One region of the Dyella terrae genome, then DNA from elsewhere that is predicted to be linked to it. Evidence: riboswitches for the same ligand, from Rfam matches in the RefSeq annotation. Region 1 holds a riboswitch; each other region holds the start of a gene.
The links. Region 1 has a riboswitch for cobalamin ahead of btuB (TonB-dependent vitamin B12 receptor). Riboswitches for the same ligand answer to the same signal wherever they lie in the genome.
Positions count from the first base shown of each region.

Region 2: linked by a shared signal. The riboswitch ahead of metE (5-methyltetrahydropteroyltriglutamate--homocysteine S-methyltransferase) and the one ahead of btuB (TonB-dependent vitamin B12 receptor) in region 1 are both predicted to bind cobalamin.
Region 3: linked by a shared signal. The riboswitch ahead of DYST_RS12615 (ribonucleoside-diphosphate reductase subunit alpha) and the one ahead of btuB (TonB-dependent vitamin B12 receptor) in region 1 are both predicted to bind cobalamin.

Region 1 is NZ_CP089414.1:4,420,583-4,431,038, forward strand. Features, by position in the region: gene clpB (ATP-dependent chaperone ClpB) at 1-1,035, shown strand, start outside; cobalamin riboswitch at 2,150-2,385, shown strand; gene btuB (TonB-dependent vitamin B12 receptor) at 2,415-4,367, shown strand; gene DYST_RS19420 (hypothetical protein) at 4,434-5,015, shown strand; gene cobO (cob(I)yrinic acid a,c-diamide adenosyltransferase) at 5,012-5,632, shown strand; gene DYST_RS19430 (cobyrinate a,c-diamide synthase) at 5,678-6,643, shown strand; gene DYST_RS24080 (hypothetical protein) at 6,525-6,977, shown strand; gene cbiB (adenosylcobinamide-phosphate synthase CbiB) at 6,977-7,903, shown strand; gene cobD (threonine-phosphate decarboxylase CobD) at 7,896-8,894, shown strand; gene DYST_RS19445 (cobyric acid synthase) at 8,891-10,375, shown strand; gene cobU (bifunctional adenosylcobinamide kinase/adenosylcobinamide-phosphate guanylyltransferase) at 10,363-10,456, shown strand, end outside.
Region 2 is NZ_CP089414.1:2,564,623-2,575,078, reverse strand. Features, by position in the region: gene metE (5-methyltetrahydropteroyltriglutamate--homocysteine S-methyltransferase) at 1-1,543, opposite strand, end outside; cobalamin riboswitch at 1,751-1,984, opposite strand; gene DYST_RS11135 (ABC transporter ATP-binding protein) at 2,044-2,865, opposite strand; gene DYST_RS11130 (SDR family oxidoreductase) at 3,219-4,001, shown strand; gene DYST_RS11125 (DUF4124 domain-containing protein) at 4,638-5,273, opposite strand; gene DYST_RS11120 (DegV family protein) at 5,293-6,237, opposite strand; partial or broken gene DYST_RS11115 (AMP nucleosidase) at 6,822-7,615, shown strand; gene DYST_RS11110 (TonB-dependent receptor domain-containing protein) at 7,971-10,456, shown strand, end outside.
Region 3 is NZ_CP089414.1:2,903,094-2,913,549, forward strand. Features, by position in the region: gene DYST_RS12580 (YceI family protein) at 1-310, shown strand, start outside; gene DYST_RS12585 (glutathione S-transferase family protein) at 326-1,000, shown strand; gene DYST_RS12590 (SRPBCC family protein) at 1,038-1,568, shown strand; gene DYST_RS12595 (hypothetical protein) at 1,840-2,199, shown strand; gene DYST_RS12600 (M13 family metallopeptidase) at 2,335-4,407, shown strand; gene DYST_RS12605 (cation:proton antiporter) at 4,473-5,723, opposite strand; gene DYST_RS12610 (energy transducer TonB) at 5,878-6,738, shown strand; cobalamin riboswitch at 6,991-7,203, shown strand; gene DYST_RS12615 (ribonucleoside-diphosphate reductase subunit alpha) at 7,357-9,846, shown strand; gene DYST_RS12620 (GIY-YIG nuclease family protein) at 9,936-10,232, opposite strand; gene DYST_RS12625 (ribonucleotide-diphosphate reductase subunit beta) at 10,444-10,456, shown strand, end outside.

The DNA of each region.
Region 1 (10,456 bases):
CAGGCCGCCGAGAAGCAGGACTTCAAACTCGTGCAGGATCGCGTCACCGAGGAAGAAATTGCCGAGGTGGTGTCGCGCTGGACAGGCATTCCCGTCAATAAGATGCTGGAAGGCGAGCGCGACAAGCTGCTGCACATGGAAGACGCGCTGCACAAGCGCGTGGTCGGTCAGGACGAAGCGGTGCGTGCGGTGTCCGATGCGATCCGTCGTGCGCGTGCGGGCCTGTCCGATCCCAATCGTCCCAACGGCTCGTTCCTGTTCCTCGGCCCCACCGGCGTGGGTAAGACGGAGCTATGCAAGGCGCTCGCCGAATTCATGTTCGACACGCAGGATGCGATGGTGCGCATCGACATGAGTGAGTTTATGGAGAAGCATTCCGTGAGCCGCCTGATCGGCGCACCTCCGGGCTACGTGGGTTACGAGGAGGGCGGCTACCTCACTGAGGCGGTGCGTCGCCGTCCGTACAGCGTGATCCTGCTGGACGAGGTGGAGAAAGCGCACCCGGACGTATTCAATATCCTGCTGCAAGTGCTCGACGACGGCCGGCTTACCGACGGCCAGGGGCGCACGGTGGACTTCCGCAACACCGTGATCGTGATGACCTCGAACCTTGGCTCGCAGATGATCCAGGAGCACTCGGGCGATTCGGAAGCCGATTACCTGCAGATGAAGGCGGCGGTGTTGGGCGTGGTGCAAGCGCACTTCCGTCCGGAGTTCATCAATCGCCTCGACGAGTTGGTGGTGTTCCGCCCGCTGGAGAAGAAACAGATCCGCAAGATCGCCCTGATCCAGCTCACCTACCTGGAGAAGCGCTTGGCTGAGCGCGAGCTGCGCATGGAGATCAGCGAGAAGGCGCTGGACGTGCTGGCCAATGTGGGCTTCGATCCTGTGTACGGTGCACGTCCGTTGAAGCGGGCGATCCAGCAGCAGTTGGAGAATCCGCTGGCGAGGGAGATTCTGGAAGGGAAGTTTGTTGCTGGTGCGACGATTGTGGTGGATGCGGAGCAGGGGCATTTGACGTTCCGCAAGCAGTAACGTTGGGGTTTAAACATGGCGCCCGTTCTGTGGATGCAGGGCGGGCGTTTTCTTTTTCTGGGTTGGTGTCGATCTCGCGAGACTCTGCTCCCTCTCCCCTTCGGGGAGAGGGTTGGGTGCCCGCCTTATGGTTTCGATGAAATCGTCATCCCGGCGCAGGCCGGGATCCAGTTTCTGTATCGCTTGGTTGTCGCGACCTGGCTCGCCTGCGGCGGGCTTTCGCCCTCCTACCGGAGGCCGAGTCACTTTTCTTTGCTTGCCCAAAGAAAAGTAACCCGAAGAAAGGGCACCCCCACTTGGCGCTGGCCGGTGAAGCCGGCCAGTCCGTGAGGGGTGGCCGGGCTTTTCGACAGGGCCTCCTGCCCTGGCGAAAAGGGATCGGCATCCGTGCCGATCCCCCCTGCGGGCCTTCTCGTCCACCCCTCACCGCCGCACAGGGGGCCCGAAGGTCAAAAGCGCCGAGCCGAAGGCTCGTGCAGCGGAGCTGCACATCGCACTCGCAGGTCGCGTTGCGCCTGTTCTAGTGCTGAAAGCCAAGGCAGAAGAGAAAGACGATGCCGTTACGTGGCGAGTTCTCCATAGCGGTCGGGAAGCGTAGCGAAGCCTGCTTTAAGTCCTCTCCGCGACGGTGCGTTGCGAAGCGCGCCCACGCGTTCGGGCTTATCCCGTCGACATGCTGCGGGCGTTGGCCTGTCAGGCCATTTCTTTGGGTTACTTTTCTTTGGGCCAACAAAGAAAAGTGACTCGAGCGTCCCACGGGACTAGCTTCGCGTCCTCGGCAGACGATCGAAACGCCCGCTGCGTAAGCGGCCAGATCGCGGTTACGCACGAGGCGACAGCCGACCACTGACGACACTGGATCCCTGCCTTCGCAGGGATGACGGCATAAACGAAACGTCGAAGCGAGCACCCACCCCTCACCCCAAAAGGGAGAGGGAGCAGAACTGAGGCGCTATGCGCACTCCCAGCCTGCCCAAGCGACGACCTCAACAACGCAGCGAGACCAGCTCCAGCTCCCCCATCCCGCAATGCCACAGCCATCCATCCCCCCCATCCGAAGACCAGCGACAACACCACCAACCTCCAGCACAGTCCCCACCTTCCCCCGTCTGCTACCATTCGCCCCGCCTGAGGTGACCATCGGCCAACCAGCCGATAGTTGAAACGGGAATCCGGTGCGGCGCCAAAGTGCCTATTCCGGAGCTGCCCCCGCAACGGTAGGCGAGTGCGATCCAGGGGATCGACGGAGCGACAGGAAGCCACTGTGCCGAGCGCATGGGAAGGCGTCGTTCTGGAAGACACATGTCTTCACCCGCGAGCCCGGAGACCGGCCTCGAGGTATGACCAGACTGGCGGTGGGCCATGTTGGGGAGCCGTGCATGCTGCACGGGTGCCTAGCCTTCTTCCGCCTGCTCTTTTTTTCATGCAATCCGCGCGGGCAGGCGCGGTTGAGGAGCTGTGTTTTGGCCATCCGAATTTCCACGATCCGTCGTTCCGTGCTGGCGACGGCGCTGTTGAGCGTCATTTTTCCTGCGTTCGCTGACGACACGACCAACCTGGACGGCGTCGTTGTCACCGCTACGCGCACCGAACAGACCCAAAACCAGACACTGTCGGCCGTCACTGTGATTGATCGCGCCGATATCGAGCGTCTGCAGCCGGCGTCGCTGGGCGACTTGCTGCGCGGTACGCCGGGCATGCAGATCGCCAACAACGGTGGCCCGGGCAAGTCCACCAGTGCGTTCCTGCGTGGTACCGAGGCGGACCACGTGCTGGTGATGATCGACGGCGTCAAGATCGGCTCGGCCACACTGGGCCAGGCGGCGCTGCAGGACATTCCAGTCGATCAGATCGAGCGCATCGAAATCGTGCGCGGCCCGTTCTCCAGTCTTTACGGCTCGGAAGCGATCGGCGGCGTGATCCAGATCTTCACCCGTCGCCCGGAAGGTGCTTTCGTGCCGTCCTTCAGCCTGGGCATAGGCAGCTACCGTGACCTCAACGGTTCGGCGGGTTTCGCTGGTAAGAGCGGCGATGGCTGGTATTCGCTGGAGGTGTCGCACGACCAGACCCACGGCATCAATTCGTGCCGTATCGGTGCGGCCGAAGTGGGCGCTGCGTGCTTCGCCGACCAGCCGGACAAGGACGGCTATCGCAATACCGCGCTGACTCTGCAGGGTGGTTACAAGTTCGATGAGCAGTGGGATGCGGACGTGCGCCTGTTCCGCAGCGAAGGTCACAATTGGTATGACGGCAATTACACCGACTCCGACAAGAGCGCCACGCAGGTGGTGGGTGGCCGCGTGCACTATCGCCCGGCCAGCAACGTCAAGCTGACGCTCAGCCTCGGCACCAGCGACGATTTCGAGAAGGATTATCTCCAGGGTGCGTACGTCAGTCGCTTCGACACGCATCGCGACCTCGGCACAGCGCAGGCGGACATTGGCTTCTGGGGCGGCCTGCTCAGCACGGGCTTCGACTGGCAGCGCGATCAGGTGGACAGCACGGCGGGTTACATCAACCCATTCACGCAGGCTCCAATCGACAGCCGCATCAACCGCGGCGTGTTCGCGCAGTGGCAGCAGACCTTCGGCAGCCAGTCGGTGCAGGCCAGCGTGCGCCACGACGACAACAGTCAGTTCGGCAGCAAGAACACCGGCAGCCTGCTGTGGGGTTGGGACTTCACCCAGACCCTGCGCCTCACCGCCAGCTACGGCACGGCGTTCAAGGCGCCGACCTTCAATGACCTGTACTACCCGTATTACGGCAACCCGGACCTCAAGCCGGAAACGGCGCACAACATTGAGCTCGGTCTGCGCGGTAGCTACGGCTGGGGTTACTGGTCGTTGAATGCGTTCCGCAACAACGTGAACAATCTCATCACCTACGACGCTGCTACCCAGGCGGCAGCCAACGTGGACAAAGCACGTATCCGTGGCGCGGAAGGCCTGGTGAGCGGCCATGTCGCCGGCTGGCTGGTGACGGGTACGGCCACTTGGCTGGATCCGCGTGATGAATCCACGGCCTACGAAGGCAACCTGTTGCCGCGCCGTGCGCGCCAGACGGGTAATGTCGATATTGATCGCACCTTCGGCGATTTCAGCGTGGGTGGTACCTGGTTCGTGTCGGGTCGCCGTTACGACGATCTGGCCAACCAGCACCCGCTGGGCGCCTATGCGATCACCAATCTGCGCGTGGCCTACGCCATCTCTCGGGACTTCAAGCTACAGCTGGCGCTCAATAATGCGTTCGCCAAGAACTACGAGACCGCCTGGTACTTCAACCAGCCGGGTCGTAACTACATGTTGACCCTGCGTTATCAGCCTGCGCAGTAAGCCTTGACACCGGGCCCCGCATGGGGCCCGGTGCTGTTCCACGATGCATCGATCAGGAGAGCTTCCGTGAAAGCACTGTCGGTTTCCCGTTTCAACGCGCTCTGGCTGGTGCTGATGGCGGTGATGATCGCCACCCGCTTCAAGCACTTCGGCGATGTGCTGCACCTGCCCGATGCGTCGATGGCGGTATTCTTTCTCGGTGGTCTGTACTTGCGTCACCACTGGACCTTCGTGGTGATGGTGCTGCTTGCGGTCGCGCTGGACTGGGTGTCCATCAGCTTCGCGGGAGTGAGTGATTTCTGCATCACTCTCGCTTACTCGTTCCTGCCGTTGGCGTACGCGGTGCTGTGGTACGCAGGCCGTTGGTACGCACCACACATGGATCGACGCATGCTGTCGCTACTGGGTGCATTCGGCGTATCGCTTGTCGCTGCCGTGTTGTCGTTTGCCATCTCCAACGGCTCGTTCTATTGGCTGGGCGGCCGCTATGCGCAGCCGCACATGACCGAATACGTGTCGCGCTTGTGGCTGTGGGGGCCGCTGTTCGTGCGTACCACCCTCATTTACGTGGCTGTGGCGCTGGTGCTGCATGCGCTGATCGAGCGGCTCGCGTCGTCTTCCTCTGAACACGGGAACGCAAAGATATGAACGAGCACCACGACGCATCGACCCCAGAAGAGCGCCACCGCGAGCGCATGCAGCGGAAGAAGGAGCTGGTGGATCGCAAGATCGCCCGCGCCACCATCGAACGCGGCGTGTTGGTAGTGAACACGGGCAACGGCAAGGGCAAGAGTTCATCTGGCTTTGGCATGCTGGCGCGTTCGCTGGGGCACGGCTTCCGTTGCGGCGTAGTGCAGTTCATCAAGGGCAGCTTTTCCACCGGCGAAGAAGCGTTCTTTCGTCGCTTCCCGGAGGAGCTCGATTACCACGTGATGGGCGAAGGCTATACGTGGGAAACGCAGGACAAGGCGCGCGACATCCAGGCGGCGGAAGCGGCCTGGGCCGTGGCGGCAGGGATGCTCGCTGATCCCTCGTACGACTTCGTGCTGCTCGACGAGCTCAATATCGCGCTGGTGAAAGGCTACGTCGATGTGGCGAAAGTATGCGATGCGTTGCGGGCGAGGCCACCGCAGCAGCACGTAGTGATCACCGGGCGTGGCGCGCCGGACGCGCTGGTCGAACTGGCTGATACAGTGACGGAAATGCGCGTGGTAAAGCACGCGTTCCAGGCGGGCATCAAGGCACAGAAGGGCATTGAGCTCTGACGCGCCGTCCGGGCGTGTCGAGTGGGTAACGATCAGGAGTCATCGATGAGCGGCCAAAGCGTCTCGTGTCCGGCATTGCTGGTGTCTGCACCGGCGTCGGGGCAGGGCAAGACCTCGGTGACGGCAGCCCTGGCGCGCTGGCATACCCGCAACGGCAAGCGGGTGCGTGTGTTCAAGACGGGGCCGGATTTCCTCGACCCGATGGTGTTGGAGCGGGCGAGCGGCACACCGGTGTACCAGCTCGATCTGTGGATGAATGGCGAGGATGATGTGCGTGCGCGGCTGCATGAAGCGGCTGGCGCGGCGGACCTGATCCTTATCGAAGGCGTGATGGGCCTGTTCGATGGCGGCCTGTCCAGCGCCGATCTCGCGCAGCGCTTCGATGTGCCCGTGCTGGCCGTGATCGACGGATCCGCCATGGCGCAGACGTTCGGCGCGCTCGCGCTCGGGTTGGCGCGTTATCGCGAAGGCCTGCGCGTGCATGGCGTGGCCGCCAACCGGGTGGGCAGTGCATACCACGCACAATTGCTTGCCGGCAGCCTGCCGGGCGATTTGCATTGGCTCGGAGCATTGCCGCGTGACGCGGCGATGGCGCTGCCGGAGCGACACCTAGGCCTGGTGGCCGCCGCGGAGCTGAGTGATATCGATGCGCGGCTGGACGCACTGGCCGACGCATGGGCGGCGCATGCCTCCGCCGAACTCCCTCCACCAGTGTCGTTTCCAACCGCCTCGCGCTCTGCCGTGCCGAAGACGTTGCATGGAGTCCGCATTGCTGTTGCACGCGATGCAGCCTTCTGTTTCCTCTATCCGGCCAATCTCGACTTGTTGCGCGAGGCCGGTGCGGAGTTGCGGTTCTTCTCGCCACTGGCGGGCGAGGCGTTGCCTGCTTGCGATGCGGCATGGTTGCCGGGGGGGCTACCCCGAGCTGCACTTGCTGACGCTTTCGCAACAGGACGCCTTGCGTCACGAGCTGCACGCACACGTGGAGGCCGGCCGCCCATTGCTTGCTGAATGTGGCGGCATGCTCTACACGCTCGAATCGCTGGCGAGTGTCGACGGCTCCGCGTTCCCCATGGCGGGGTTGTTGCGGGGGCGTGCGCAGATGCAGTCGCGTCTGGGCGGTCTTGGTATGCAATGCGTGGCACTGCCTGAGGGCGAGCTGCGCGGGCATACCTTCCACTACGCCTTGGCGCAGATCGACGAAACACCTCTGGCCATGGCGAGTAATCCCGACGGCGGACCGAGCAGAGAAGGTGTGTATCGGCGCAAGCGTTTTACGGCGAGCTTCATGCACCTCTACTTTCCTTCCAATCCTGACGCAGCAGTAGCCTTGTTCCGACCATGATGACCGCGCTGGCCATGGTGTTGGCGGTACTGCTGGATGCGTGGCTCGGCGAACCACGGCGATGGCATCCGCTGGTGTGGTTTGGACGTCTGTCACGTTTCATCGAATCTCGCTGCCACGCCGATCGGCGCATCGCCGGTGTTCTGGCGTGGGCGTTGGCCGTACTTCCGCTGACAGCGGTGACATGGTGGCTGGATGTCTGGTTTCTGCATGGGGCCTCGTGGCTGTCGTTCGCTTTCGAGGTGTTCGTGCTCTATCTCGTCATCGGTTTGCGTAGCCTTGCCGATCACGCCATGCCTGTCGCACGTGCGCTTATCGATGGCGACCTCGTTGGCGCCCGCGCTGCGGTGGGGCGCATGGTGAGCCGGGATACCGGTGTACTGGACGATGCGCAGGTTGCCGCGGCGGCGACGGAATCGGTGCTGGAGAACGGCAACGACGCGGTGTTCGGCGCGCTGTTCTGGTTTGCCGTGCTCGGCGCGCCCGGTGCTGTGCTTTACCGGTTGGCCAATACGCTGGATGCGATGTGGGGTTATCGCATCGCACGTTACGAGCGCTTCGGCTGGGCCGCGGCGCGCATCGATGACGTACTCAATTTTCTTCCGGCGCGGCTCACCGCGTTGAGCTATGTGCTGCTGGGTGATGCGACGCGTGCATGGCGCTGCTGGCGTACGCAGGCACCGCAATGGGATAGCCCCAATGCCGGGCCGGTGATGGCGTCGGGCGCAGGTGCGCTCGGGGTGTGCCTCGGCGGTGCGGCGCCTTACGACGGGGTGTGGGAACTGCGTCCAGCGCTTGGTGAGGGTGAGCCGCCTGACGCGCATGCCATCGTGCGCGCGTTGCGGCTGGTTCGGCGCAGCGTTGCCTTGTGGCTGGGCGTGATGGTGCTGCCAGGACTCGTGCGATGGGGCGCTGGCCATGCTTGAGCATGGCGGACGCCTGCTGCAAGCGGCCCGTACCTACGGCATCCCACCAGATCGCTGGCTGGATCTTTCCACCGGCATCAGCCCGTTTGCATGGCCTGTGCCGTCGGTGCCCGCTTCGGTGTGGCAGCGTCTGCCCGAAGACGATGACGGACTGGTGGAGATCGCCTGTGCGTATTACGGCGCGTTGCACGTACTGCCTGTCGCCGGTTCGCAGGCCGCCATCCAGGCCTTGCCCGTGTTGCGTCCGCCGTCGCGTGTGGGCGTGATTGCGCCCGGCTACAACGAACATGCGCATGCGTGGCGCCGTGCCGGTCACATGGTGGATACGCTGCCTGCAAGCGCCTTGCTGGCTGACGTGTCGCGTTTCGATGTGATCGTGCTGATCCATCCGAACAATCCCGGAGGCGATCGGTTCGATCCGGCGGCCTTGCGCGCCTGTCATCAGGCGCTGGCATCGCGTGGTGGCTGGCTGATCGTCGATGAGGCTTTTATGGACGCGACGCCGGGCGAGAGCTTGTGCGGCGAGACGTGGCGCGAGGGTCTGATCGTGCTGCGCTCCGCAGGCAAGTTTTTCGGGATGGCCGGTGCGCGCGCGGGATTCGTCGCGGCGCACCCCGAGTTGCTCGAGGCGTTGCGCGACCGGCTGGGTCCATGGACGCTCAGCGGGCCGACGCGTTTCGTGTTGAAGCAGGCGCTTGCCGATGTGGCCTGGCATGGCGAGGCACGCGAGTGGTTGCGCTCGGCCAGCGATCGCCTGGCGTCGATGCTGTCGCGTTATGAGATGGTGCCCACCGCAGGCTGCGCCTTCTTCCAGTGGTGGCAGAGCATGGGTGCAGAATCCGTGCACGTGGCTTTTGCGCGGCAGGGCATCCTGACCCGGCTGTTCTCGACACCGGCCAGCCTGCGTTTTGGCCTGCCCGCCGATGCCGAGGCTTTCCAGCGACTCGACGAGGCGCTGCAATCACTCAAGCGGGAGAAGCCGTCGCTATGACTGCCGGTGTGCTGATGGTGCAGGGCTGCACGTCCGATGCGGGCAAGAGCACGCTGGTCGCGGGCCTGTGTCGATGGCTGTATCGGCGCGGCGTGTCGGTGGCGCCGTTCAAACCGCAGAACATGGCGCTCAATTCCGCGGTGACGGTGGATGGCGGAGAGATCGGTCGCGCCCAGGCCGTGCAGGCGCAGGCTGCAGGTTTGCTCCCGCATACCGACTTCAATCCCGTGCTGCTCAAGCCCAACAGCGATATTGGTGCGCAGGTGATCGTGCATGGGCATGCCATAGCCACTATGGATGCGCGCCACTATCACGACTACAAGCGCATCGCGATGGACGCCGTACTGGCCTCGCACCAGCGGCTGGTGGATCGCTACCAGGCGGTGATCGTCGAGGGCGCCGGCAGTCCCGCCGAGATCAACCTGCGCGATCGCGATATCGCCAACATGGGCTACGCAGAAGCGGTGGACTGCCCGGTCATCCTTATCGCTGACATCGATCGCGGCGGCGTGTTTGCACACCTGGTCGGCACGCTGGCGCTGCTCTCGGAAAGCGAGCGGGCACGTGTGGGCGGCTTCGTGATCAATCGCTTCCGTGGCGACATCGCCTTGCTGCAGCCAGGGCTGGATTGGCTGGAGCGGGAGACCGGCAAGCCGGTGCTGGGCGTGTTGCCCTATCTGCATGGCCTGCAATTAGAGGCCGAGGACGCCCTGCCACGCGAAGCCGCCGTCAAGGCGAACGCCCGGCTGCGCGTGGTAGTGCCGGTCTTGCCGCGCATCAGCAACCACACCGATTTTGATGCGCTGCGTGCGCATCCGGATGTCGAGTTTCAGTTCGTGGGTGCGAATGAATCGCATCCAGCGGCGGATTTGATCGTGTTACCCGGCTCCAAGAACACGCGCGCCGATCTTGCGTGGCTGCGTGAGCACGGGTGGGACGAAACGCTGGCGAGACATCTGCGCTATGGCGGCAAGGTGATTGGCATCTGTGGTGGCTTCCAGATGCTGGGGCGATTCGTGCATGATCCACAGGGTATCGAGAGCACGCCGGGCTCGAGCAATGGACTGGGTTGGTTGCAGATGGAGACCACGCTGGAAGCACGCAAGCAATTGCGGCGCGTGGAGGGAAAGCTAGTCCTGGAGGGTGCAAAGGTGAGTGGCTATGAAATCCACTGCGGCGTCAGTCGCGGCGAGGCGCTAAGCCGACCGGCGAGCGTCCTCGGCTCGGGCGAACTTGACGGTGCGCTGACGGATGACGGCCAGATCCTCGGCACCTACCTCCACGGGCTGTTCGACGAGCCGCAAGCGCTTGCGGCGCTGCTCAGCTGGGCGGGCCTGCGGGATGCCGCTCCACTGGACATGCATAGGCTGCGCGAGGCGAGCATCGACCGCGTGGCTGACGCCGTGGAGGCTCATCTGGACACGACGGCCTTGTGGCAATGGCTGCAGCCTTCAGGGGAGCCCTTGCCATGCGTACGTTGATTCTTCGGGGCGCCCGTTCCGGCAAGAGCGCGCTGGCTGAGCGTATGGCTACCGCATCGGGGCACGAGGTGGTCTATATCG
Region 2 (10,456 bases), 1.9 Mb from region 1:
TCTGCACCCAGCCGAGCTTGGTGAAGGCAAAGCCGTCCAGTTGCTCGCCGAAGTACTCCACCATGTCATTGCGTTCGAACTCGCCGTGCACGAGCACGTCCAGGCCGATGTCTTCCTGGAAACGTACGCAGCGCTCGGTTTCGGCTTCGAGGAAGGCCTCGTATTCCTCGATGGAAAGCTTGCGGGACTTGAATTGAGCGCGGGCTTCGCGCACCTCATGCGTCTGCGGGAACGAGCCGATGGTCGTGGTGGGGAACAGCGGGAGATGCAGGTGCTGCTGTTGCGCTGCCTTGCGCGCGGCATGCGGAGAACGACGCGACAAGTCGGCCGCGTCGATGGCCGCCACACGCTCCGCCACGGCGGCGCGATGCACGCGTTCGGACTGCTGGCGGGCCAGCTGTTGCTCGCGGGCGGTGTCCAGCGTGGTGTAGGCGCGCACTAGCCCCTTCACAGCATCGGCCAGTACTCGAAGTTCGCCGATCTTCTGCGTCGCGAAGGCAAGCCATGACTTGAGGTCCGCGGGCAGCGCGTTTTCAACGGAGGCATCAACCGGTACGTGTAGCAGTGAACACGACGGTGCAATCTGCACGCGTTTACCGAAGCGGTCGTGAGCACGGCGGAATGTGCGGAGTGCGCGATCCAGGTCGGCGCGCCACACGTTGCGTCCGTCGACGAGGCCGAGCGAGATGATCTTTTCCTCGCCCAGTGCGTCGAGCACGGCATCGAGCTGCTCGGGTGCGCGAACGAGATCGATATGCAGGCCGTCGACCGGCAGCTCTGCAGCCAGAGGCAGATTCTCGCCGAGCGGACCGAAGTACGTCGCCAGCAGTAATTTCGGGCGCTCCACGGTGGCCAGGGCGTGGTACGCCGAACGGTAGGCCGCGTGATCGTCGCCATCCTGATCCAGCACCAGGCAGGGCTCGTCGATCTGTACCCATTCGGCGCCGGCCTGCTTGAGCTTCGCCAACAGTTCCGCATAGACAGGCAGCAAGCGCTCCAGCAGTGCAAGGCGATCGCTGCCATCCACGGCCTTGGAGAGCAGCAGGAAGCTCACCGGTCCCAGCAGGACGGGGCGAGCATCCAGGCCTTGCGCGCGGGCTTCCAGATACTCCGCGACTGGCTTATCGCCGCGAAGGCGGAAGCTCTGTTCCGCGTGGAGCTCCGGCACCAGATAGTGATAATTGGTGTCGAACCATTTGGTCATTTCCAGCGCATGCAGGTCGATGCCGTCGCGCTGCCATCCTCGCGCGAGCGCGAAGTAGCCGGCGTGCGCATCGCGCTCGACCAGGGAGCGATAGCGCTCGGGAATGGCATCGAGCAGGAAGGCAGTGTCGAGCACGTGGTCGTACAGCGAGAAGTCGTTGCAGGGAACGACGTCGGCGCCGGCGTCCCGCTGCAATGTCCAGTGCTTTTGCCTGAGTGCCGAAGCAGCTTCTTCCAACTGCTGCGACGTGGTTTCGCCGCGCCAGTAGGACTCCAGTGCATGCTTGAGCTCGCGCCGCGGGCCAATGCGGGGGAAGCCCAGGTTGGTAACGGTAGTCATGTTTGCGTGTCCTCGATTCGTGATGAATGAGGAACGAAGGAACTGCGCCAAAGCGATGCGGACAGCATCGACTTCCACGCCAGCGACCTTCGCCCCCTCGGGCGAACCGGAACAGCCGCGGGCGGGCACGGAGGCGCACGCCGTGGGCGCGGGCCACGGCGCGACATCCGGCCGCTTCCCCTCGGAAGCTCCAGGTCTGACAGAAGGGCGAGCCTTCTGGCCGGGGCAGGTCTTCGGGCTCGTGGACATGAAGCAGATCAATGCTTCGCCTACTGTTCGCCGCTTCCCGGCCCCAAGGGCCAGTGCTTATGGCGAAGGTCGTTTCCACACACCGCTGCGGGGCAGCGCCGGAATTGGCCCTTACGGGCCGCACCGGCTTCCCTTTTAATTTCATCCTTTCATCGCGATGAAAGGATGAAAACCACCAACGGCGCAAAAGTACGCCCGCGCGCCAGGGCGCGTCAAGCGATTTCCGCGGGGGATTGGACGGCCAGACGGCCCTATGCGATCGCTGCGCTGTAATAGTCGCCGTGGCGTTCCACACACACGGGCATGCCAAAAGTTTCGGAAAGCAGAGCGCCGGTGAGCACGTCGTGCTTGGCACCTTGTTTGTGCAGGCGTCCGTCACGGAGCAGGGCGACCTGCTGGATCTCGGGGAGAATCTCTTCTACGTGGTGCGTCACCAGCAGCAGCGTGGTGCCCTGACGCGCAAGGCCGCGCAGGTTCTCCAGGAAACGCCGGCGGCTCGCCATGTCCAGGCCCGCGCAGGGTTCGTCGAGCAGCAAGGCGCGTGGTTGATGCACCAGTGCGCGAGCAATGAGCACACGCCTCGCCTCACCGGTGGACAGGCTGGCCATGGTGCGCCCAAGTAGATGCGTGGCGCCGGCTTGATGCAGTGCTTCGTTCGCTCGCTCGCGCATGGTCCGCGTGACGTAATGGTCGAGCCCCAGCCGTTGCGCGGCGAAGAAGCTGGACAGCACGGCTTCGGAGACTTCGAGCGTCGCGTCGGTGGTGCAGTCGTGTTGCAGGGAGGGCGACACAATACCGAGCAGCCCGCGTAGATCGGAAACATGCCAACGATCGCGGCCGAATACACGCACCGGAGCGCGGCCGTCTTCCCGCGCGAGCGGGTACAGCTCGCGCGTGATCAAGCGCACCAGCGTGGACTTCCCCGCGCCGTTGGCACCGAGGATGGCGGTGTGCTGGCCAGCGCCAATGCGTAGGCTGAAGCGATCGAGGATCAATCGGTCACCGCGCATCACGCTGGCATCGTCGATGTCAAGCAGTGGCGCGTTGGCAAGTTCGTCGTGATGGGCGTTCATGCCGGACACGATGCACGTCCAGACGTCCATTTGCCAAGTGCCGAACATTTACTGCTGTGCTGCCTCTATCTGTTGCTGCTGCTTCTTCGCCTGTTCGTCCACGGTCTTCTGCACATCCGCCGCGCGTTGCTCGTCCTTCTTCATGTCGTCCCACGGCGTCGCGACGCGCGCGGTACTGGCGGCGGCAGGAGCGGACTCCGGTGCGGGCGCTTTGCCGGAGCAGGCGGTCAGGGAGAGCAGGCAAAGCAGGGGGGACTAGTCGTTTCATGAAAGGCCTCTCCGGTGGAAGGTCACACCTGCATGGTAGCGGGCCATGCTTGGCGCAGAACGTGTACAGGCTCTAAGCTCGACGCATGAACGCACGCATCGATGCCTGGCAGCTGCAAGGACACACCGCCCTGATCACCGGTGCCAGCAAGGGCATCGGTTACGCCACTGCCCGTGAGCTGGCCGGCCTCGGCGCCAACCTGCTGCTGGTGGCACGCGATGCTGATTACCTGGAACAGGTGCGTGTGGAGTTGCTGGACGACTTCCCCGGCATCGAGGTGTTGGCGTTCGGTGCAGACCTGGGACAACAGGAAGATCGCCTCGCCGTGTTCGACTGGGTCGCCGATCTCGGTGCGCCGCTTTCCCTGCTGGTGAACAACGCTGGTGGCAACCGTCCCGCGCCGACGCTGGCGTATCACGAGGACGAGTACCGGGCGATCTTCGAGCAGAATCTGTTCTCGGCCTTCGAGATGTGCCGGTTGGCGCACCCGCAGCTCGTGCAGCACGCCAACGCAGCCATCGTGAATGTGGGTTCCGTCTCAGGCGTGACGCATGTGCGCACGGGATCGCCCTATGGCATGACCAAGGCCGCCCTCCATCAGCTCACCCGCAATCTGGCGGTGGAATGGGCGGCCGATGGCATCCGTGTCAACGCGGTAGCGCCCTGGTATATCCGCACGCAGCGTTCCGAGCCGGCGCTTGCCGACGACGAGTACCTCGATGAAGTACTCGACCGCACGCCGCTGCGCCGCATTGGCGAGCCGGAGGAAGTAGCCGCAGCCATCGCTTTTCTCTGTCTGCCCGCGGCGAGCTATGTCACCGGCCAGGTGCTGGCGGTGGATGGGGGTTTTCTCAACTACGGGTTCTGACTCGCCGTCCGCGTGGGCTTAGTCACGCGGCGAAAAGGCGAGACAATCTGGCGCTGATCGCGCGTTTTCCACAGCGAATGTGGATGGGCTCATGGCGAGCCTGTGGATAGACCGCGCAAGTGCACGCCACGGTTGAAGTTTCATCATCATGCGCAAAAGATCGACAGCGGCCGATGGTTTTCCACAACGAATGTGGATGGCCTCTTGGCAAGCCTGTGGATAGTCGACGCAAGTGCGTGACAGCGCGAGATTTTTACCATCGTGCGTACTTTTGCAGCAGTGCTGACGCGTGGATTTCCACAGCTTGTGTGGATGGCCTATGGGCAAGCCTGTGGACAGTTGACGTAAGTGCGCGCCGGTACGAGATTTTCATCTTCGTGCGCATTTTTGCGCCAGGCTTGGCGCGGCCTTTTCCACAGTAAATGTGGATGGGACCTGGGTAAGCCTGTGGATAGGCGATGCAAGTCCATGTCGTAGCAAAGCTTTCATCATCATGCGCAGATCTGCAGCAGCTCGTGTGACTGCGTTTTCCACAGCGTTTGGGGAAACCCTGGTGGCAAGCCTGTGGACAAGCCGTCATTGGCCTTGTGCAGCATAGACTTGCATGACATTGCGCAAAAAGTGAGCAGTCGTGAATCAACAGCCGCGAAGTTGCCCGCGCAACTCCTGCTCGCGCTGCTCCAACGGAGGCTGATCACTCTTGAATGCGCGCCTGAGCTTGCTCTCGATGTCGTCGTACGCATCACGTAGGGAGCGGCAGGTTTCGGCTCGCGTCAATGGGCGGCACTGGTCCTGTACCCAGACGTAGTAGTTGGCGATGAGTCCGGGCGTAACGCGTCCGCGGTTGAGCTCGGGAGCGGATGCGCCGGCGGCGCCTGGTCCACCATAGGCCTGCGAAAGAGGCAGTTGCGCGGCGCCGAGAATGCCGTAGGGCACCTGATAGGGCTGGGGATCACCATTCTCGCTGGTATACGTCTTGCCGTCGGTTGCGCGTACACATGCATATAGAACGGGCAACGACGACTCGATCGGCGGTGGCGGTAGTGGTGGCGGAGGTGCCATGTCGGTTTCGGGCGCAGGGACGGTCTCGGGCCGGGCGGGCGTGTAGGCTGGGGTGTCGTTTAGTTGCAGCACTTGTTGGCGCTGCTGACTTTGGCAGGGCTTGTCCTGGAACGACACCTTGCCGCTGGCGTCAGTGCATTGGTAGGCCGTGCCCGCGACCGCGGGCAGGCTCAGCAGCAGGAGCGAAGCGAGAAAGCACAGGCGGATCATGCCTATCCTCCCGGCAGTCTCAGAACTCGGCGACGTGTTCTTCAGCGGCGAAGCCGAGCGTCACCGCACCTTCGCCCACATTGACCATGCCGGTGATACTCATCGGCGCTTCCATCAAATCCACGCCGCACTCTTCGCACGCCGTGCGCAATTCTGCATAACCGGGCAGCTTGGCCAGTTCAGCCAGATCGCCGCCGTAGCTCACGCATACCGCGGGCACCAACAGGCCGGCGTGGACGCGTTGCGCGGCGTAGTTGAAGAGTGTTTCCGCACCGTGCTCGAAGCCACGCACCTTACCGACCGGGCCTGTTTCGCCGCGATAGCCGCGCAGCAACGGCTTGATGTCCAGCGCTGAGCCAAGCATGGCGCTGAGCAGGCCCACGCTGCGGTCGCCTTTCTTCTTGGCGCGGGCACGCAGGTAGTAGAGGTCACGCGGCAGCATGTAGCCGTACGAGTTGTTGGCTACATAGGTGAGGCGTTCGCGGATGGCTGCGGGTTGTTCGCCCGCCTGGATCAGGCGCGTGGCTTCGACGATAGCCGGCCCTGAACCCGCAAAGAGTGTGCGGGTATCGATGACGCGCATCAGGAACGGACCCGAGAGGTTGTTCTTCTCGCGCACTTCTCGGTAGTGCTTGAGTACCGCAAAGCTCGCCTTGATCACATGCTCATTGATGGCGCTGCGCGTGGCGGTGATGGTGAGGCAGAACACACAATCCTGCTCGAGCACCAGTTTCTCAAGGAATAGCTTTTGCACGTCTTCGACGGAGCAGGGGATGGTCTCGGCCGAATGGCTCCGGTTACCAAGGTTGCGATCCAGGAAGCGGTGCAGCTCGACCTGGTTGCGGTTGTCCATGAAGACTTCGTCGTCGACATGGATGGTGATGGGCATCACCGCGATGTTGTGTTCTTGCAGGAATGCCTGTGGCAAATCACAGGCTGCATCGATGGCCAGACCCATCCGCATATTGAAGACTCCCCAGTCCGGTAACGAGCAAGGGCAACATAACACGCACCCCTGCACGTGCCGACCCCACCCCTTGGCTCATGATGCCATGGGTTTCGCCGCGCCATGGAAATCGCGATTGGGCTGGGGAGGTGCCGCCAGAGATGTGCTTCCGTGGTTTAGAAGGGGCACCGCCTCGCGCGGGTCGACGGATCTTATTGGGCACCTTGGCTCTCTCCGGCAAACGTTGGTTGGTTCGACGGGGTGGCTTTGCGCTTGATGCGAGACCCCCCAGGCAGTTACCGATGCAACCAATGACCTCGCAAACAGCAGTCCATATGGATAGACATATAAGTAAGGTGTGGCTCGTACTCGCGGATGACTTCGTTGTTGTCCATGTCGTTGGCGCACCGGCCCGAAGGGATGGCGGTAGACGTGGGTCACGGTGGTGCATGACCGGTCCCGATCCGGAATTTGTCGTCAAACCCATCCAGAACAAGTCGCTCACCCGCTATTATGGGAAGACATATCTGGCATCGTGCCGGCGTGGCGTCGCCGGTAACGCGCAACAAAGCCTTTTGTTGCGCTGACCTCATGGGGTCTCAATGAAGGACAAGCAGGAGATCGTCTCCAACTGGCTGCCGCGCTATACCGGCACGCCTGTGGAGCAGTTCGGCCAGCATATTCTGCTGACGAATTTCGGACACTACGTGGACCTCTTCGCCGAATGGCATGGGGTGGAAGTGCAGGGGCGGGACCGTCCCATGCCCAACGCCACCGCCGACGGCATCACCCTGATCAATTTCGGCATGGGCAGCCCCAATGCGGCGACCGTGATGGATCTGCTGAGCGCCATCCATCCCAAGGCTGCAGTCTTCCTGGGTAAATGCGGGGGGGGCTCAAGAAGAAGAACGCCATCGGCGACCTGGTGTTGCCGATCGCCGCCATCCGCGGCGAAGGCACCTCCAACGACTATCTACCCCCGGAGGTTCCGGCGCTGCCGGCCTTCCAGTTGCAGCGCGGCGTATCCACCATGATCCGCGACCTGGGCTACGACTACTGGACGGGCACGGTGTACACCACCAACCGCCGTGTCTGGGAGCACGACGAAACCTTCAAGGAATATCTGCGGCGCACCCGCTGCATGGCTATCGACATGGAAACCGCCACCATCTTCGCGGCGGGCTTCGCCAACAAGATTCCGTGTGGAGCGCTGCTCCTGGTCTCCGATCAGCCCATGATCCCCGAGGGCGTTAAGACGGAATTAAGCGACCGGAGCGTGACGACGCAATTTGTTGAACGCCACATACGCATTGGTATTGAAGCCTTGAAGCTGGTTCGGCGCCGGGGACGCAGCGTAAAACACCTGCGTTTCGAGAACGACGGCATCGCCGACTGAATCTCACGGAAATCAGTGGTCTGGCGTGATACGAAATATCGCGTCAGGCCGCTTTCACCGTGGCTTCACCCCATTCCAACGAAGGTCGCTGCGCCGCAGCGGACGCGGGGACGCCAGAGGGGTTCTTATTTCCGAGCCAGATAATTCGCAAGTTAATACGATATCTGTCGCGACATAGTAACTTCTTGCTGTATAGATTTTATTGACTATCTGTAAGTAAAGCGTGATAAATGCCAAGCGCTGTGGGCTGCCATTCGGTCGGTCCACACCTAAATTGTTTGGGTGAATCGGGCGCGGGTTTGAGGCGGGGAAATCTTTCAAACCCAGTCAATATAAATAACGGGAGGGTGTTCTCATGAAGTTCGGGGAAAATAAACTGTGCACGTCGGTTCGCCTGGCTCTGTCGCTGGGTATGCTCGCAGCGAGCGCCTACGGCACTACCGCTTTCGCGCAGGACGCGCAGTCGCAGTCCAACACGCCGGCACCGGCTGATCAGTCCAAGAGCAAGACGCTCGAAACGGTCACCGTGACCGGTTCGCTGATTCGTCGTGTGGACGTCGAGACGGCCAGTCCGGTCGTGACCATTGACCGCGCCGCCATTCAGGCGACCGGTAAGCTGACCCTAGGCGACCTGGTGCAGCAGCTGCCGGCCATGACCGGCGGTAACGTCAACCCGCAGACCAACAACGGTGGCGGTACCGGTACCTCGTCCATCAACCTGCGCGGCCTTGGCTCGCAGCGTACCCTGATCCTGGTCGACGGCCAGCGCCTGCTCAGCAAGGATCCGAACGCGATCCCGGCTGATGCCATCGAGCGCATCGAAGTGCTGCCGAGCGGCGCATCGGCTACCTACGGTTCGGACGCCATCGGCGGCGTTGTGAACTTCATCCTGCGTAAGAACTACCAGGGTGCCACCTTCACTGCGAACGTCGGCGAGTCCGACCGCAACGACGGTGACTCGAGCGGCTACACGTTCACCTTTGGCCAGACGTCCGATAAGGGCAGCATCATGGCCGGCATCAACTACAGCCAGCAGGATGGCGTGTTGGCTGCCAACCGTGCGTTCTCCAAGAACGCGCTGACGCTCACCAATGGCAAGGTCATCATTGGTGGTTCGTCGTACACCCCGGTGGGTCGTATCCAGCTTTCGCCGAGCACCGCGGGCGCGTTCCCGGGCGGTTGCGCCGGCAATGGCGGCTTTGTCTCGCTGAACGCGGGTGGCAATAGCCAGGCTGTTAACCCGGCCAACTATCACTGCTACACCTCCGCGGATAAGTACAACTACGCCGCGATCAACCTGGACATGACGCCTCAGGAGCACACGGGCGCGTTCTTGAATGGTGAATATCACCTCACCGACCATGTCACCGCCTATGTAGACGCGATCTACCAGAAGACCTCGTCGAACTTCCAGCTGGCCCCGGGCGTGTATGGCACCGATACCGGCGCCACGGTGTCGTCTACCAACCCGAACAACCAGTTCGGCGTGACCTACAACGCCACCACCGGTAACTCCTTCAAGTCGCGCCTGACTTCGGTTGGCGTGCGTGAAGCGTTCGTCGGTCGCGAAGACGCCCAGATCAACACGGGCTTCAAGGGTGACTTCACCGTTTTTGACAAGAACTGGAACTGGGACGTCGGCTACAACTACGGCCACGAGAGCATCGTGACGACGACCTCCGGCCTGGTCGACCAGACCCAGCTGTACACCGGTCCGGCTTCCGGCTGCCCGAGCGTTGCCGCCTGCCAGTTCAACCCGTTCGATATCAACTCGCCGGGTTCCGCGGCTGCCATTAAGGCGGCCGAAGTGACCGTGCCGAGCAACTTCTATGAAATCCAGAAGACCTGGCACGCAGGTCTGAGCGGCGAGCTGTTCAGCTTGCCGGCGGGTGCCGTGCAGCTGGCTGTCGGCTATGAAGACCGCAAGGATTATGAGCATCAGGTCCCCGCGACCCAGCTCATCATCAACCCGACCACCGGTACCTGTAACCTGGGTAGCCAGTGCTTGGTGCAGGCGCAGGGTGGTTACACCACCAAGGACCTTTACGCGGAAGCGTTTATCCCGGTCCTGGCTGGCCTGCCGGGCGTGCAGTCGCTGAACCTGACCATCGGCGACCGTTATTCGCGCATCTCCAGCTTCGGCAGCACGAACAACTTCAAGTTCGCGCTGGAATACAAGCCCTTCGATGACCTGCTGCTCCGCGGCACCATGGAAGACGTGTTCCGTACGCCGAACCTGGGCGAGCTGTACACCGGTGCTACCGACGCTCCGTACGTGAAGACCGACCCGTGTAACGGCTACACCGGTGCCCCGGCGGGTTCGCCGCTGGCCCTGGCCTGCCAGAACGTGCCGACCAATGGCACGTTCGTGAACTCGGCGGCGCAGTCGCAGACCCAGACCAACGCGGTCATCCAGGGTTCTCGCGTGGCTGGCCTCTCGGTGAAGCCGGAACATGGCAAGTCGTATGACTTCGGCTTCGTGTACAGCCCGTCCTATGTGCCGGGTCTGTCCACCACCGTCGACTTCTGGCGCGTGAACCTCAACGACACCATCACTGCGGTAAGTCTGCAGGGCGTGATGGACCTCTGCGCTTCGGGTGTGACGAATTTCTGCCAGTTCATCCAGCGTGCACCGGCGGGTTCCGCCAATGCGGGCCAGCTGCTGCCGAGCTCGATTGAACCGATCGGCAACCTGGGTTCGTTGAACACCAGCGGTATCGACTGGTCGGCTAACTACAAGCTGCCCAAGTTCGACACCATCGGCCAGTTCAACGTCGGCCTGAACGCCACGTACCTGAAGTACTACAACCTCGAGACGGCTCCGGGCCTGCCGGGCAACAT
Region 3 (10,456 bases), 1.5 Mb from region 1:
CACCTACCGCGGCCAGCTCGCCGGGTTCGTCAACGGTGCGCCGACGCGGGTGGATGGCTCACTCACCCTGCATGGCGTGACGCGCCCGCTGGAACTGACCATCAAAAGCTTCAAGTGCGTGCCGCATCCGCTCTACAAGCGCGAGCTGTGCGGAGCGGATGCCTATGCCACGTTCAAGCGTGATGCCTTCGGCATGGACAGCGGCAAGGACTACGGCTTCAACATGGACGTGACACTGCGCATTCAGGTGGAAGCTCTGATCGACGACGGCAGCGCCGGCAAAGTCGCGCTCGCTGCGCCCACCCACTGAGCACGGAATACGACCATGTCACTCACACTCTACATGCATCCGCTGGCAGCCTATTGCCACAAGGCGCTGATCGCGCTGTACGAGAACGACACACCCTTCCATTCCCATCTGGTGGATCTGGCAGATGACACGCAACGCGCCGCGTTCTACGCGCTGTGGCCGATCGGCAAATTTCCCGTGCTCAACGACCACACGCGGGGCTGCCTGGTGCCAGAGTCCAGCATCATCATCGAATATCTTGCGCGGCATTATCCCGGCAAGGTCGCGCTAGTTCCCGAGGATCCCGACGAGGCGCGTGAAGTGCGCTTCCGCGACCGCTTCTACGACCAGTATGTCGCCGAGCCGATGCAGAAGGTGATCACCGACCGGCTACGTCCCGATGGTCAGCACGATCACTACGGCGTAGCGCAGGCACGAGAGAAGCTGCGCTCTGCGCTGGACTTGATCGAACGCGAGTTCGAGCGCGATAACGGCAAGCGCCAGTGGGGCGCCGGCGAGCACTACAGCATGGCCGATTGCGCGGCGTCGCCCGCGCTGTTCTATGCCAACTTCGTGATACCGCTGGAAGACGAGCACCCGCTCACGGCGGCCTACCTGCTTCGCTTAATGCAACGCCCATCGTATGCACGTGTGCTACGTGAGGCGGCGCCCTACCTGCACATGGTCCCTTCCGAACCCGTCGAAGCCTGACATTCCAACCACCGCCATCGCATCAAGGAAACAGACGATGTTCATCGCACTCATCATTATCGTGGCCGTCATCGCCGTTGTGCTGATCGTGGCCGCCATGCGCCCGGATCAATTCCGCATCGAGCGCTCGGCCACCATCCAGGCAACGCCCGAACGCATCTTTCCGCTCATCAACGATCTGCATCGCTGGCAGTCATGGTCGCCGTACGAGAAGAAAGACCCCGATATGCAACGCAGCTTTGAGGGACCATCGTCAGGCCCCGGCGCCGCCTATGGCTGGAACGGCAACAAGAACATCGGCAGTGGGCGCATGGAGATCAGCGAATCCATGCCGTCCTCGCACGTGCGCCTACAACTGGAATTCTTTACCCCGTTCAAGGCGAGCAACACCGCCGATTTCGTGCTCGACCCACAGGGCGCCGCAACGCGTATCACCTGGTCCATGCAAGGCCGCGCCAACTTCATGAGCAAACTGATGGGCGTGGTGTTCAACATCGACAAGATGGTCGGCAAAGACTTTGAGGACGGCCTGGTCAACTTGCGTAGGCTGACCGAAGAACCGGCCTGATTCCGCAGTGCAACAACACGCATGCGGGTGCGTATTTTTCAAATGCGTAACAGCAGGCTTACGCCAAGCCTAAGCAAGCTCGCTTGCGGCTGAATGGATTCGACAACGCGCACCGCATGCGTCAACCGCCTTGCGGGCGCCTCGTTCTCCGGCATGAGTCATCCATCCACCGGATGACCTACAGGGGTCACACACACCACATGCAGTGGGCGCAAGCCCAGGGGTTGTGACACCTATTAAAAACCTGTCGGAACAATGAGGACCGAAGCCCATGAAGAACCTTATGACGTCACGTTTCAGCCTGATCGCTTTCGGCATGGTCGCCGCCCTCGCCAGCGCCGGAGCCATGGCGCAGGCCACCAACCCCAACGACATTCCGGGTCATCCCCGCGTCAGCGAAGTGAACCAGCGCCTGGACAACCAGCAGAACCGCGTCCAGGCCGGCGTGGCCGATGGCCAGCTCAACGCCAAGCAAGCCGCCCGTGACGAAAAGCAGGATTCCAACATCGCCGCCCGTGAAAGCCGTGACGAAGCCGAACACGGCGGCCACCTGACCAAGCAGGAAGATAAGAACCTCAACAAATCGCTGAATCAGGACAGCAAGCGCATCCACAAGCAGCGCACCAAGTAATCGCCCACGCGATAACGCCCTGAACGGCCCGGCCCTGCCGGGCCGTTCGCGTTTGTGCGGGCACAACTTCCAGCACTGTCCCCTCCCCGCGAGCGTGCCAGTATCCGGGGACCATCATTCGGGCGGGAGGGTCGTATGGTCAGCAGGATTCTGGCAGCGGCATGCGCGTGTGCACTGGCGTTCGGCACGGCCCATGCGGCCGACGCATCGACGGGCAAGCCGCACTATGGCGCGTGGGGCTTCGACCAGGCGGGCGGCGATAGCTCGGTCAAACCCGGCAACGACTTCTTCCGCTACGCCAACGGCACCTGGCTGGACCACACGCCGATTCCCGCCGACAAACCAGCCGTCAGCCTGCGACTGGCGATGACCGACCTCACCGAGCAACGGCTGCATGACCTGATGGAAGCAGCAGCACAGGGCAAGGCCGGCGACGCGACGCTCCAAAGCAAAGTCGGGATGTTCTACCGCTCTTTCATGGACCAGACCCACCTCGACGCGCTGGGCGCAAAACCGATCACTCCGCAACTCGATGCGGTGAAACAAGCTGCCACGCGCGATGCGCAAGCCGCGCTGATGGGCCGTACCAACACCGATTTCGACGGTTCTCTGTTCAACATCAGCATCGATGTCGACCTGAAGGACATCAACCAATACGCCGTTTATGTGTCGCAGGCCGGTCTGGGTATGCCGGACCGTGACTACTATCTCAAGCCGGATTTCGCGAAACAGAAGGCCGCCTACCAGACCTACGTCACGCGCCTTCTCACGCTGGCCGGCTGGCCGCAACCCGACGCCGCGGCGAAGGACGTGGTGGCGTTCGAGACGGCCATCGCGCAGGCCAGCATCAGCAAAGTCGAGCAGCGCGATCCGGTGGCCATGTACAACCCGATGAGCGTCAGTGATCTGCAAAAGCTCGCGCCCGGGTTCGCCTGGAGCGATTTCTTCAAGGCGGCGCAACTCGGAAAGCAGGCGCACGTGGTCGTGATGGAGAAGACCGCCTTCCCGAAGCTGACCGCGCTATATGCAAAGACGCCTGTCACGACCATCCAGGCATGGCAGGCCGCGCGCATCGCAGACAACGCCGCCTATTACCTCTCGGATCCGTTCCAGCAAGCGTACTTCGAGATGCACAACAAGACGTTGGCCGGCCAACAGCAGATCGAAGCGCGCTGGAAGCGCGGTGTGCATGCCGTGTCGGGAGGCGATTGCGAGGTAGGCGAACGCCTTTATTGCTTCGGCAACCTCGGCTGGGCGGTGGGCCAGCTCTACACGGATACGTATTTCCCCGCCGCGTCCAAAGTGAAGATCGAGCAACTCGTCGGCAACCTGAAGGCGGCCTACCACGTACGCATCGAGAAACTCGACTGGATGGGCCCGGAAACACGCAAGGAAGCGCTGAAGAAGCTCGACACCTACACCATCAAGGTCGGCTACCCCGACCATCCGCGTGATTACACCGACGTCGCCATCCAAGGCGACGACCTAGCCGGCAACGTGCTGCGCGCGGCGCAAGCCGACTGGTCGTTCTACGTGAATCGTCTGGACAAGCCGGTCGACCGCAGCGACTGGAGCATGACGCCACAGACCAACGATGCCTATAACGGTACGCTGCGCGACATCGTCTTTCCTGCCGCCATCCTGCAGCCGCCGATCTTCGATCCCAACGCCGACCCCGCCATCAACTATGGCGCCATCGGCGGCTTCATTGGTCACGAGCTCACGCACGGCTTCGACGACGAAGGCCGCAAGATCGACGCCAGCGGTGCGCTGCGCGACTGGTGGACGCCCGCCGATGCAAAGGCCTTCGAGGAACGCGCGAAGAAACTCGGTGCGCAGTACGACGCTTTCGAGCCGCTGCCCGGCGTGCACATCAACGGCAACCTGTCCATGGGCGAGAACATCGCCGACCTCGGTGGACTCACCCTCGCGCTCGACGCCTACCATGCCTCGCTGCATGGCAAGCCCGCACCGGTGATCGACGGCCTTACCGGCGACCAGCGCGTGTTCCTGGGCTGGGCGCAGGCGTGGCGCGGCAAACTCACCGACGACGCCATCCGCCGCCAGGTGACCAGCGACCCGCACTCGCCGCGAGCATTCCGCGTCAACGGACCGGTGCGCAACATCGATGCGTGGTATCAGGCGTTCGACGTGCAGTCGGGCGACAAGCTGTACCTCGATCCGAAGGATCGGGTGCGGATTTGGTAACTACTACCTAGCGACGGCGCTCGACAGCCACTAACGGTGAGCTGACGGCCAGGCGATGCGGTTGCTCAGCGATTTGACGCAACCGCCGTTCCGTGTCGCGCCCGCCCGTACGACGCCATCACCATCGGCGTCGTCATCATCGTGGTGACAATGGCCATCACTAGCAGGATGGTGAACATCGCGGTGTTGATGACGCCTGCATCAAGGCCAACCTTGATGACGATCAACTCCATCATCCCGCGCGCATTCATCAGCGAGCCGATGGTGAAGCTGTCGCGCCAGCTCTGCCCGGCGATGCGCGCTCCCGCCGTGCCACCCAGTAGCTTGCCCAGCACGGCAACAGCCAGCACCAGCAGCAACGCCACACCTGCGCCACCCGTGAGCACTTGTGCACTGGTGCTCAGGCCCGCCAGCACGAAGAACACCGGCACCAGCGTCGCCACTGTCACGTGCTCCACGCGCTCGATCAGCTTGTGCAGCAGGCGGTCGTCGCGCGGCAGGCACACGCCGAACAGGAAGGCACCGAACACGGCGTGCAAGTTGAGCCATTCGGTGATGGCTGCGCAACCAAAGGCCCCCGCCAGAAGGAAGGCGAGCACAGCGGCGTTCGCATTGCCTTCCGGGGCGTGACGCGCCAGCAACCGCGCGCATAGCGGGCGCAGCACGAACCACGTCAGCGCAAGTAGCAGCACCAGACCCATCACGGTGCGCCAGAACGGTGCCCAGTCACCATGCGCGCTGATCAATGCCACCACACAGGCCAGCATGATCCACGCAAGCACATCGACCACGGCGGCCGCGGCAATACCCAATCGCCCCGGCAGACTGTCGGTGAGGCCGCGCTCCTTCACGATGCGCGCCATGACCGGCAACGCGGTGATGGCGCAGGCAGTAGCGAAGAACAGCGCGAAGGCCGTCTTGGTAATGCCTGGCGGCGCGTAGTTCGCATACAGCAGCGGCGCGATACCCAGGGCGAGCGCCATCGGCAGCACGACCGAGATGCCGCCGATCCATGCGGCCGGCCGCAGCAAACCGCCGCGCGCACTGGCCGGCACGCGCAACTCCGCGCCCACCACCACCATGAAAAGGACCAGGCCCAGCGTACTCAGGCTCTGCAGGTTGCCCAGGCTGTCCGCCGGAAACAGTCGCTGCTGCCACGTGGGCGCGATGGCGCCGAACACGATAGGGCCAAGCGCCAGCCCCGCCAGCATCTCGCCCACCACAGCCGGCTGACCGAAGCGACGGGCAATCGTCGCGACCAGACGCGCGGCCACGATGATCACTACGAGCTGGATGAGCAGAAGCGGATGACCCATGAACATCTTCCGGAGGGAGTGCGGTGTCGTCAAACAAGCGCCACAGAGTGCACTGAGAGCCTGAGTCCCGCAACGCAGAATATTGCGACGCAAGTCGCCTGCACGACATCCCGCCAAGTTCCCATAGACTCGGGCCGTGCAAAGGGGAATACGTATGACTTCTAAAGCAGGAATGTGGCTGCTGGCTCTGTTTGCGACCACGGTGTCTATGACCACGGTACGCGCCGAGGACGGCTATTTCGTCAATCAGCGGAAGGAGGCCAGCATGCTGGTGACCGGCGTGGTCAATCTCAATCCCGATGGCTCTGTGCGGGACTACACGCTGGACCGCCCGGAGAGGCTGCCCGCCGAGGCTGGCGACGTAATCAAGCAGAACGTTGCGCGCTGGAAATTCCAGTTCGCCTCTCCGGTATCAACCGTCATCTCTGAAAAGATGACGCTGCGCCTGGTCGCACGCATGATTGACGACCAGCACGCGTCGGTACGCCTCGTCGGCACCAGTTTCGATGACGTGCAGGTTCCGGAAGACGAACGCATCGCGCACAAGGATCAGCCACGGATCGAGTACCCCAGGCAGGCCATCCAGGAGCGCTTCTGGGGAACGGTATATGTCCTGGTCCGCGTCGGCAGGGACGGATCAGTGCAGGAAGCGACCGCCGAGCAGGTCAACCTGGGTGCCTTTGCCCCGGCCGCCGACATGGCCCGCTATCGCAATTACCTTGCCGATGCTGCCGTGAAGGGCGTGAGGCAATCGACCTATGTCGTGCCCACGCAGGGCAAATCGGCGGGACGGCCCTTCTGGTTGGTGCGCATCCCGGTCAACTTCGTGCCCGTGGGAGAGCGGCCGACCGACGACTACGGCGTGTGGCGGGTCTATGTCCCGGGTCCCCGTATGAGCATCCCCTGGCTCGAGCACACTCAACTCGCTTCGGACGCGCCAGACACGGTTCCCACTGGCGGGCTACACACGCTGGGCGATCAACCGCAACTGGCGCCCGAATCCAGCGGCAGCTAAGAACCCGGTCAGGACCTCTGTGTCACCCACCCGCGTGCTGTGCGGGTGCCTGCGGGACGGCTGGAGGTCGGCAGCCCCTGCCTGCCCAGCCGGGGTCAAGTCGTCTGCGGGTGAGCTCACGCGAGCTTCGGGCCAGTCCCCTCCGACGCGAAAATTTCCTCGCATTTCCTAACTCCGCCCCCCCTCCTGAAGTTTTCCGGCTTATCCACGCTCAATCCACAATCTATTGGGTTGACCGGCCCGAGGTAGCCCGATATGTTGTGCCTCGTCGGTGCCAATCTCAGACCTATGGTCGGACTGGTTTAAAAGGGAATCCGGTGGAAATCCGGGACTGCCCCGCAGCGGTAAGTGGAAACGAAAGCCAACAACGCACTGGCCCTCAGCGGCTGGGAAGCGGGAGCGAGTAGGCGGGTCGAAAGACCCATGTCCACGAGTCCGAAGACCTGCCGACAGCCGTGGCCACGCACCACGGTGAAGGGTGACGGCTTCCGCGGGGAAGTGCGTCGATGCGCGGGGCGCCTGCCCTGCCGCTCGACCGTCCGCGAGACTTCACCTTCATTTACTCAGCCCTGCGCGCGCGAGCAGGCAGTTGATGACCAAGCTTGGAGCGAAGTCGCCATGCAACCTATTGATACCACTGGCCGCGAGCGTGAAGACGAGCGCGCCGACGCCCCCGTTTTCTCTGCCGACACCGTTGTGGCCGAAGCGCCGCGCACGGATACCCCCTTTGCCCTGACCCCACCCCACAACCCCGGCCAGATGCGCGTGACCAAGCGCAACGGCCGCCAGGAAGTGGTGGACGTGAACAAGATCGTCCGCGCCGTTACCCGTAGCGCGGAAGGTCTGCATGCGGTCGACCCGATGCGCGTGGCGCTCAAGACCATCGGCGGCTTGTACGACGGCGCCACCACGCTGGAACTGGATCAGCTGTCCATCCGCACCTCGGCCGCCCTCACCGCCGAGGAACCCGAGTACGGCCAGCTCGCCGCGCGCCTGCTGGGCGCGTTTGTCGACAAGGAAGTGAGCGGCCAGGAAATCCAGAGCTTCTCGCAGTCCATCGCGCGCGGCTCGGAACTGGGCATCCTCAACGAACGCCTGCGCGACTTCGTTTCCGCCAATTCGCGCAAGCTCAACGACGCGATCGATCCGCTCGCCACGCGCCGCTTCGAATACTTCGGCCTGCGCACCGTCTATGACCGCTACCTGCTGCGCCATCCGCAGCTGCGCAAGGTCATCGAGACGCCGCAGCACTTCTTCATGCGCATTGCCTGTGCGCTGGGCGGCAACGAGATCGGCGAGACGCTGGAGCTGTATCGCCTGCTGTCCTCGCTGGAATACATCGCCAGCTCGCCGACGCTGTTCAACGCAGGCACCGCACACGAACAGCTCAGCTCGTGCTTCCTGCTCGACTCGCCGGCCGACTCTCTGGAATCGATCTACGAGAAGTACGGCGACGTGGCCAAGCTCAGCAAGTTCGCTGGCGGTATCGGCCTGGCCTACTCGCGCGTGCGTTCGCGCGGCTCGCTGATCAAGGGCACCAACGGCCACTCCAACGGCCTGGTGCCGTGGCTGAAGACGCTGGACGCCTCTGTGGCGGCGGTGAACCAGGGCGGCAAGCGCAAGGGCGCTGCCTGCGTGTACCTGGAGCCGTGGCACGGCGATATCGAAGAGTTCCTCGAGCTGCGCGACAACACGGGCGACGATGCCCGCCGCACGCACAACCTCAACCTGGCCAACTGGATCCCGGACGAGTTCATGCGCCGCGTGGAAACCGACGGCGAGTGGTCGCTGTTCGATCCCAAGGTCGTGCCGCACTTTGTCGACAGCTGGGGCGAGACGTTCGAAAAGGCCTACCGTGAAGCGGAGGCCGCCGGCCTCGCCACCAAGAAGGTCAAGGCGCGCGAACTGTACGCCCGCATGCTGCGCACACTGGCGCAGACCGGCAACGGTTGGATGACCTTCAAAGACCGCAGCAACGCCACCAGCAACCAGACGGCGAAGCCGGAAAACGTCATCCACCTGTCGAACCTGTGCACTGAAATCCTGGAAGTCACTAATGCTGATGAAACGGCAGTGTGCAACCTGGGTTCGGTGAACCTGTCGCGCCACGTGGTGGATGGCCAGTTCGATTTCGACAAGCTCGCCGCCACGGTGCGTACCGCCGTTCGCCAGCTGGATCGCGTGATCGATCTGAACTTCTACCCGATCGACACCGCCAAGGTCGCCAACAACAAGTGGCGCCCGGTCGGCCTGGGCGTGATGGGCATGCAGGACGTGTTCTTCAAGCTGCGTCTGCCGTTCGATTCGGCTGAAGCGTTGATGCTTTCCACGCGCATCGCCGAAGAGATCTATTACAACGCGCTGTGGCAGTCGAACGAGCTGGCCGCGGAGAACGGTGCGCACCCAGGCTTTGCCGAAAGCCGCGCGGCCAACGGTGAGCTGCAGTTCGACTATTGGTCGAATGCCACGCCGACCGACAAGGCGCGCTGGGACGAACTTCGTGAGTCGATCAAGGACAAGGGCCTGCGCAACTCGCTGCTGATCGCCATCGCACCGACGGCGACCATCGCGTCGATTGCCGGTTGCTACGAGTGCATCGAGCCGCAGGTGAGCAACCTGTTCAAGCGCGAAACGCTGTCGGGCGACTTCCTCGTAGTGAACCGCTACCTGGTGGAAGAGCTGAAGACGCTGGGCCTGTGGACCGCCGACGTGCGCGACGCCATCAAGCTGGCCGAAGGTTCCATCCAGGGCATCAGTGCGATTCCGGAGCGCCTGCGCACCATCTACCGCACCGTGTGGGAACTGCCGCAGAAGGCGTTGATCGATCTGGGCGCCGCGCGCGGTGCGTACATCGACCAGAGCCAGTCGCTGAACCTGTTCATGGAAAACCCGAACATCGGGCAGCTCAGCTCCATGTACATGTACGCGTGGAAGTCCGGCATCAAGACCACGTACTACTTGCGTTCGCGCCCGGCCACCAAGATCGCCAAGACCACGGTCTCGGCTGCACCGGTCGCGAAGCCGGCGCCTGTCGCAGATCAGGAAGAGGCCACGGCAGCCGTGTTCTGCTCGCTGGAGAACCCGGAGTATTGCGAGGCTTGTCAGTAACCCTCATCGTCATTCCCGCGAAGGCGGGAATCCAGTGACTTTTCGGCCATGCCAAAGACGCTGGATTCCTGCCCTTCCTGGAGTGGCGGTCAAGCGCAGATGTCGTCGTAGAGGTCGCGCCAGCAAGAATTGGATTGTTCGATGAGTTTTATCTTCCAGCTGCGCATCCATTTCTTGAGGGTTTTTTCGCGAACAATGGCTGCTTCCATGGTGTCGTGCGCTTCGTACCAGACCAGTTGATGGACCTGATGACGTTGAGTAAAGCCTTCAACGACATCGTTGCGGTGTTGCCAAATGCGGCCAGCAAGATTGGAAGTCACACCCGTGTACAACGTACCGTTTCGTTGGCTGGCAAGGATGTAAACGCAAGGCTGTCGTTCGCTCATGGTGGCCGTTCCTTTGGATCACGGACCGAGCTTGCAGCAAAGAACACCCCATTTCGACCGTCATCCCCGCGAAGGCGGGGGTCCAGCGGCTTCCTCTGACACGTTTCGGCGGAATAAAGAGAAGTCACTGGATTCCCGCCTTCGCGGGAATGACGAGCAAAAAGAACTAAAGACGCGCCGCTCTATCCGCGCGACAACAACGAGGCACATCATGTCCACCCAGA